Regions from separate parts of the Streptomyces sp. NBC_00028 genome, predicted to be linked through region 1. Evidence: predicted binding sites of a transcription regulator. Region 1 holds the regulator's gene; the other holds the start of a gene.

Region 1 (3,409 bases):
ACTTCGGCTCCGGCGGGCCCTTCGCCCTCGCCGCCTCCGGGCTCGACGGGATACGGGTCTACGTCGACGGCGTCCGCAAGATCGACCTGTGGAAGAACACCTCCACCACGGTCTCCAAGTCCGTCAACCTCACCATCCCCTCCGGCAAACACACCCTCCGCGTCGACTACGTCAACTGGACCGGCAGCGCGAAGGTCAAGTTCGCCTACACGCCCCGCACCTCCGCCACGGTCGACAAGGTCAAACCCCTTGTCCCGACCGGCACTTCGGTCGCGTACGACTCCGCGACCGGCAAGGCCAAGCTGAGCTGGGCGAAGAACAAGGAGATGGACCTCGCCGGGTACAAGGTCTACCGGCGGCTCAAGGGCACGGCCTTCGGCGGCAGCCCGCTCGCGACGACCACCGCCACCTCGTACACCGACATCCCGCCGGCGACCGGAGCGACGTACTACTACGAGGTCCGCGCGTACGACAAGGCGGGCAACGTCTCCACCGGCACCGCCGATCAGCCGGTCGGCACCCCCGACCGCACCGCCCCCGACGCGCCCACCGGGCTGTACGCGAAGGTGGGCCCGGGTGCGGTGACGCTCGCCTGGGACACGAACGGTGTCACGGACACGTACCGCGTGTACCGGGCGACCGCGCCCCAGGGGCCGTTCACGCGGATCGCCGACGGGCTCGACAGCGCCTGGTACCGGGACACCGGGGCCGATCTGACCGGGCGGCTGTACTACCGCGTCACCGCGGTGGACCCGGTCGGCAACGAGTCCGCGCCGTCCGTCGTCGCCGACACCGGCGAGCCGGACACGACCCCGCCCGCCCAGGTCACCGACGTGACGGTGGAGGGCACCACGGCGGGCAACGCGGTGCGCTGGCAGACCTCGTCCGACGACCGTCACGTCAACCACTACGAGGTGTGGGCGGCGCCCGAGGGCGCGTCCGACCCCGACGGACCGGAGACCGTCTTCGGCCTCTCGTTCAACGACCAGCGGGCGGCGGCCGGAGTCCCGCTCACCTACCGCGTCCAGGCCGTCGACGACTACGGCAACCTCGCCCCCGTCTCCGCCCCGGTCACCGCGACCCGCCCGGCCCCCGGCGCCGTGGCGGTCCCGACCGGCGTCGAGGGCACGCCCCTCGACAGCGCCACCGAGCTCACCTGGGTCTCGGTGCCCGACGCCACCGGCTACCGGGTCTACCGGCGCACCGACCGGAACGCCGCCTGGACCCGGCTCGGGGACCGTCCCACCACCGCGCTGCGTTACTCCGACAGCGAGGCACCGGGCGTCTCCGCCTACTACTACGTGGCCGCCCTCGACGCCGAGGGCCGCGAGTCGGCACCGTCCGAGTCCGTCCAGGTATGGCGCGAGACCCCGGCCACGCCGACGGCTCCCGTCGCGCCGACGATCACGCTGTCCGCCCCGTACAAGGAGTGCACGACCAACGACTGCGCGCCCCACGGCGGCACCGGCGTCCCGCTCACGGTGACGCTGAAGCACGATCGGCTGCTGTCCGGGTACACGTACCGCTTCTACGGGCCGTCCAACAGCGGGTACTTGACCACCGACGGTTCGACGATCACCTGGACGCCGTCCGGGCCGGGCCTCTACACCTTCGAGGTGCGCGCGATCGACTACTACGGCCGCAGCGGCCCGTTCACCAGCGTGCGCTTCATGGTCGGGTGAGGAGCACCCTCCAGGCGTCGGACGACCGGCACAGAAGCGGGCCCGGAGAATTTCTCCGGGCCCGCTTTCACACGCCTGTGCGTCCGGTCGTGTCTAGTCCTTGGCCTTCTTCGGCCGCCACACCACCAGCGCGCTGGTCTGCTGCACCTCCTGGTACGGCACCAGGTCGCGTCGGTACGACGCGTGCACCGCGGCCTCCCGCTGGCGCATCGTGGCGGCGGCGCCCTCCAGCGCCGCCTCCATCTCCGCGACACGGGACTGCAGGGCCGCGACCTGGTTCTCCAGCTCGATGATGCGCTTGATGCCGGCCAGGTTGATGCCCTCGTCCTGCGACAACTGCTGCACGGTGCGCAGCAGTTCGATGTCGCGGGCCGAGTAGCGGCGGCCCCGGCCCGCGGTGCGGTCCGGGGAGACCAGGCCGAGGCGGTCGTACTGGCGAAGGGTCTGCGGGTGCAGGCCGGAGAGCTGGGCCGCCACCGAGATGACGTAGACCGGGGTTTCCTCGGTCAGTTCGTACGGGTTGCGTCGACGGCCGTCCATCTCTGTCATGCTCCCTTCGCGGCCTGGAACAGCTCCGCCCGCGGATCCTCGTCCGCGGTCGCCTCGCGATACGCCTCCAGCGCTTCACGAGCCTTCCCCGTCACGTCCTTGGGGACACTCACCTCGACGGTGACCAGAAGGTCGCCGCGGGTGCCGTCCTTGCGGACCGCGCCCTTGCCGCGGGCGCGCATGGTGCGGCCGTTGGGCGTGCCGGGCGGGAGCTTGAGGGTGACGGGCGGGCCGCCCAGGGTGGGGACCCGGACCTCGCCGCCGAGGGCCGCCTCCGCGAACGTCACCGGGACGGTGACCGTGAGGTTGTCCTCCTTGCGGCCGAAGACCGGGTGCGCGTCCACGTGGACGGTGACGTACAGGTCGCCCGCGGGGCCGCCCCGTTCACCCGGCGCTCCCTTGCCGCGCAGGCGGATGCGCTGGTTGTCCGTCACCCCGGCGGGGATGCGGACCTGCATGGTGCGCGAGGACTTGGCGCGACCGCTGCCCTTGCAGTCCATGCAGGGGTGCTCGGCGATCAGACCGCGGCCCTTGCAGTCGGGGCAGGGGTCGGTGAGCGAGAAGCCGCCGCCCGAACCCCGCGCCACCTGGCCGGTGCCGACGCAGGTCGGGCACACACGCGGTGTGCCGTTCTTGTCGCCGGTGCCCGAACAGGCCTTGCAGGGGGACTGCGAGGACATCCGCAGCGGGACCGTGGCCCCCTCGATGGCTTCGGTGAAGCTCAGCGTGACCTCGGTGTCGATGTCCTGCCCGCGCCGCGGCTGCACCCGGGTGCCCCCGGTGCCGCCGCGGTTGAACAGGCCGCCGAACACGTCGCCGATCCCGCCGCCGAAGCCGCCTGAACCCTGGCCGCCGCCCTGGGCGCCGCCTCCGAAGAGGTCGCCCAGGTCGAAGTTGAAGGAGCCGCCGCCCGCGCCCGGCCCCGGCCTGAAGCCGCCGTTGCCGAAGAGGGCGCGAGCCTCGTCGTACTCCTTGCGCTTCTTGGGGTCACCGAGGATGTCGTTCGCCTCGGAGATCTCCTTGAAGCGCTCCTCCGCCTTGACGTTGCCCTTGTTGGCGTCCGGGTGGAACTCGCGGGCGAGTTTCCGGTACGCCTTCTTGATCTCGGCCTCGGTGGCGTCCTTGGGGACGCCGAGGACCTTGTAGTAGTCCTTCTCGATGAAGTCCTTGGTGCTCAT
Region 2 (3,409 bases), 1.3 Mb from region 1:
ACCTTCTCGTCCTCGGTGTAGCCGTCCAGGCGGACCAGCTCCATACGGTCGAGCAGGGCCTCCGGGATGGCTTCGAGGACGTTCGCCGTCGCCAGGAACACCACGTCGCTCAGGTCGAGTTCGACCTCCAGGTAGTGGTCGCGGAAGGTGTGGTTCTGCGCCGGGTCGAGGACTTCGAGCAGCGCCGCGGCCGGGTCACCCCTGAAATCCGAGCCCACCTTGTCGATCTCGTCGAGCAGGACCACCGGGTTCATCGACCCGGCCTCCTTGATGGCCCGCACGATCCGGCCGGGCAGCGCGCCGACGTAGGTCCGCCGGTGGCCGCGGATCTCCGCCTCGTCGCGGACGCCGCCGAGGGCGACACGGACGAACTTGCGGCCCATGGCGTGCGCGACGGACTCACCGAGGGACGTCTTGCCGACACCGGGCGGACCGACGAGGGCCAGTACGGCACCGCCGCGCCGCCCGCCGACCACACCGAGCCCCCGGTCGCTGCGGCGCTTGCGCACCGCCAGGTACTCGGTGATCCGCTCCTTCACGTCCTCCAGGCCCGCGTGCTCGGCGTCGAGCACGGACTGGGCCCCCTGGATGTCGTACGCGTCCTCGGTCCGCTCGTTCCACGGGAGTTCGAGGACGGTGTCCAGCCAGGTGCGGATCCAGGAGCCCTCCGGGGACTGGTCGCTGGACCGCTCCAGCTTGTCGACCTCCTTGAGGGCGGCCTCGCGGACCTTCTCGGGCAGGTCGGCGGCCTCCACGCGCGCGCGGTAGTCGTCGGACTCCTCGGCCGCGTCCTTGGAGTCGCCGTTGAGCTCGCGCAGTTCCTTGCGTACGGCTTCCAGCTGGCGGCGGAGCAGGAACTCGCGCTGTTGCTTGTCGACGCCCTCCTGGACGTCCTTGGCGATGGTCTCGGCGACGTCCTGCTCGGCGAGGTGGTCGCGCAGCTGCTGGGTGGCGAGCTTGAGGCGGGCGACCGGGTCGGCGGTCTCCAGCAGCTCGACCTTCTGCTCGGTGGTCAGGAACGGCGAGTAGCCGGAGTTGTCGGCGAGCGTGGAGACGTCGTCGATGGCCTGCACGCGGTCCACGACCTGCCAGGCGCCGCGCTTGCGCAGCCAGGCGGTGGCGAGGGCCTTGTACTCCTTGACCAGTTCGGTGACATGGCCGGGCTGCGGCTCGGGGACCGTCTCGTCGATGCGCGTGCCCTCGACCCACAGCGCCGCGCCCGGGCCGGTGGTGCCGGCGCCGATCTGCACACGGCCGCGACCGCGGATGAGCGCGCCCGGGTCGCCGTCGGCGAGCCGGCCGACCTGCTCGACGGTGCCGAGGACACCGGTGCTCGCGTAGGTGCCGTCGATCCGGGGCACCAGCAGGACCTTGGGCTTTCCGGGCTCGGAGCGGGCGGCGGCCTGGGCGGCCTCCACCGCGGCGCGCACATCGGCGTCGTTCAGATCGAGCGGGACCACCATTCCGGGCAGCACGACCTCGTCGTCGAGCGGCAGCACAGGCAGAGTGAGCAGTGTGGACGTCGAAGCCATGATCTCCCCTTCGGCACTCAAGTTGAGCTATGCCGACTCAATGCACGTGAGCCTCTGAATGTTCCCCCGGACGCGTTCGCTGTGAGCGATCACGTCTGTCGGGGCGCGTGACGAGCCGCGTATCGTCTCCTTAGTAATAGTCACTCAAGTATTTCACTCATTACGAGGAGATGTCGTGGACGAGACCGTGCGGGCCTGGGTGGACGGGTGGGTCGTCTCGCGCGGGGCGGCCCCGCCGGTGCTGGAGCCCTGGGGCTGCACGATCGACATGGGCATGGACGGGCACGTCACCCGGCATGTCCTCGGCGGGATCGGCGAGGGCGTCGAGCGGGCGGCCGTACGGAAGGTCGCCGAGGGCGTGACCGGGGCCGGGGTCTGGCTCAAGGCGTTCCGGCATCCGGCCGTGGTCTCGGGCTGGCTGGACGACCGCTGGTGGATCGACCCCGAGCCCGGCTATCTGATGACGCTCCCCCTCACCCCGGCGACCGCCGAGGTGCCCCCGCTCCCGGAGGGCTACCGGCAGCACACCTGGTCGCGCGGCGGAGTCGTCCGCACCATGGTCGCCGGCCCCGACGGCTCCTGGGCGGCCCGCGGCCAGCTCGCCCCGACCGGCGCCACCGCGGTCGCCGACCAGATCGCCACCTCCCCCACCCACCAGCGCCGCGGCCTCGCCACCCTCGTCATGCGCACCCTCCAGCGAGCGGCGCTGGAGGAGGGGGCGGAGCGATGCGTACTGGCGGGCACGCCCGCGGGACGGGCGCTGTACGAGTCGCTGGGCTGGACGGTGTCGGCGGTGCTGACGAGCGCGAAGTACACCGGGGACTGAAACGGGGGGCGGGCAAGACCGGTTGCCCCACCCCGCCGACCGGGGTGACGTACGAGAGGGACAGGCCGCTGCTGCGGATCGGCGGGCAGTTCCGGGGGTTCGTGAGCGGGCCGCGCGACCTCGGGGTGGAGGGCGAGTAACTGGACGAGCTACCGGAGGACCGGGAGACGATGCTGATCGGCCGCGCGGCCGAGATGGCTGTACGGGAGCCCGTGCTGCCGGACGGTGTCACCCCGCGGCGCGTCACCGCCGACGCGGACATGCGGCGGATCGCGGCCATGGAGTCGGCCGTGTGGGGCCAGGACCGGGGCTGGCTCGCCGACGATCTCATCGGGCGGGTCGCCACCGCTCCCGACGAGATCGCGGTCTACGTCGCCGAGGCGGACGGCGAGGTCGTCTCCGCCGCCTGGCCGGCCTTCCGCGCGGGCACCGACTTCGCGAGCCTGTGGGGCGGCTCCACGCTCGCCGCGTGGCGGGGCCGCGGGATCTACCGCGCCCTCGTAGCCACCCTCGCCACCCTCGCCGCCGCCCGAGGCGTGACCTATCAACGCGCCCGACCTGACCGAAGATCCCTGACCGGCCCTGATCTCCACGTCATCGCAAGCCCGCCGCGACATCTCCGCAACGCCGTTCAAAGGAAGTGCCTGCACACTGCAAGCTCGTTCACAGCTCGGTTGAGCGTTTGTATGGGGTTTTACGGGGACTTGGGGACAGGGATGAGCGACGGGGAGCAGCGGCGACGGCCCGGGCGGCGCGCGGTGCTGACGGGGGCGGCCGTGGCGGCGACGGGGGCCGCGCTACCGCTCGTGCTCAGGGCCACCGGAGGCGACTCCCCCACGGCCGGCGCCACCGCCGCCCCCGTCGCGAGCCGCGCCCCCTCCCCCGCCACCCGCGGGGACGACCGCCCCAACATCCTCCTGGTCCTCACCGACGACCAGCCCAAGGACACGGACTGGGCGCTCCCCCAGACCCTGGACTGGCTCGGCGGCAGCGGTACGACCTTCGGGCGGGCGCACGCCAACACCCCGCTCTGCGCCCCGTCGCGGGCGTC

What was found. Region 1 encodes HspR, which represses chaperone genes until heat shock. Its sites were predicted from a motif close to TTGAGNNNNNNNNNCTCAA; they were not measured.
Region 2: the regulator HspR is predicted to act here: its motif matches at 1,555-1,573, upstream of lon (endopeptidase La).

The regions. Positions count from the first base shown of each region.
Region 1 covers NZ_CP108293.1:4,811,050-4,814,458, forward strand. The annotation lists gene OG885_RS21520 (PA14 domain-containing protein) at 1-1,682, shown strand, start outside; gene OG885_RS21525 (heat shock protein transcriptional repressor HspR) at 1,776-2,222, opposite strand; gene dnaJ (molecular chaperone DnaJ) at 2,228-3,409, opposite strand.
Region 2 covers NZ_CP108293.1:3,520,885-3,524,293, forward strand. The annotation lists gene lon (endopeptidase La) at 1-1,532, opposite strand, end outside; gene OG885_RS15400 (GNAT family N-acetyltransferase) at 1,708-2,358, shown strand; partial or broken gene OG885_RS15405 (GNAT family N-acetyltransferase) at 2,355-2,903, shown strand; gene OG885_RS15410 (sulfatase) at 3,075-3,409, shown strand, end outside.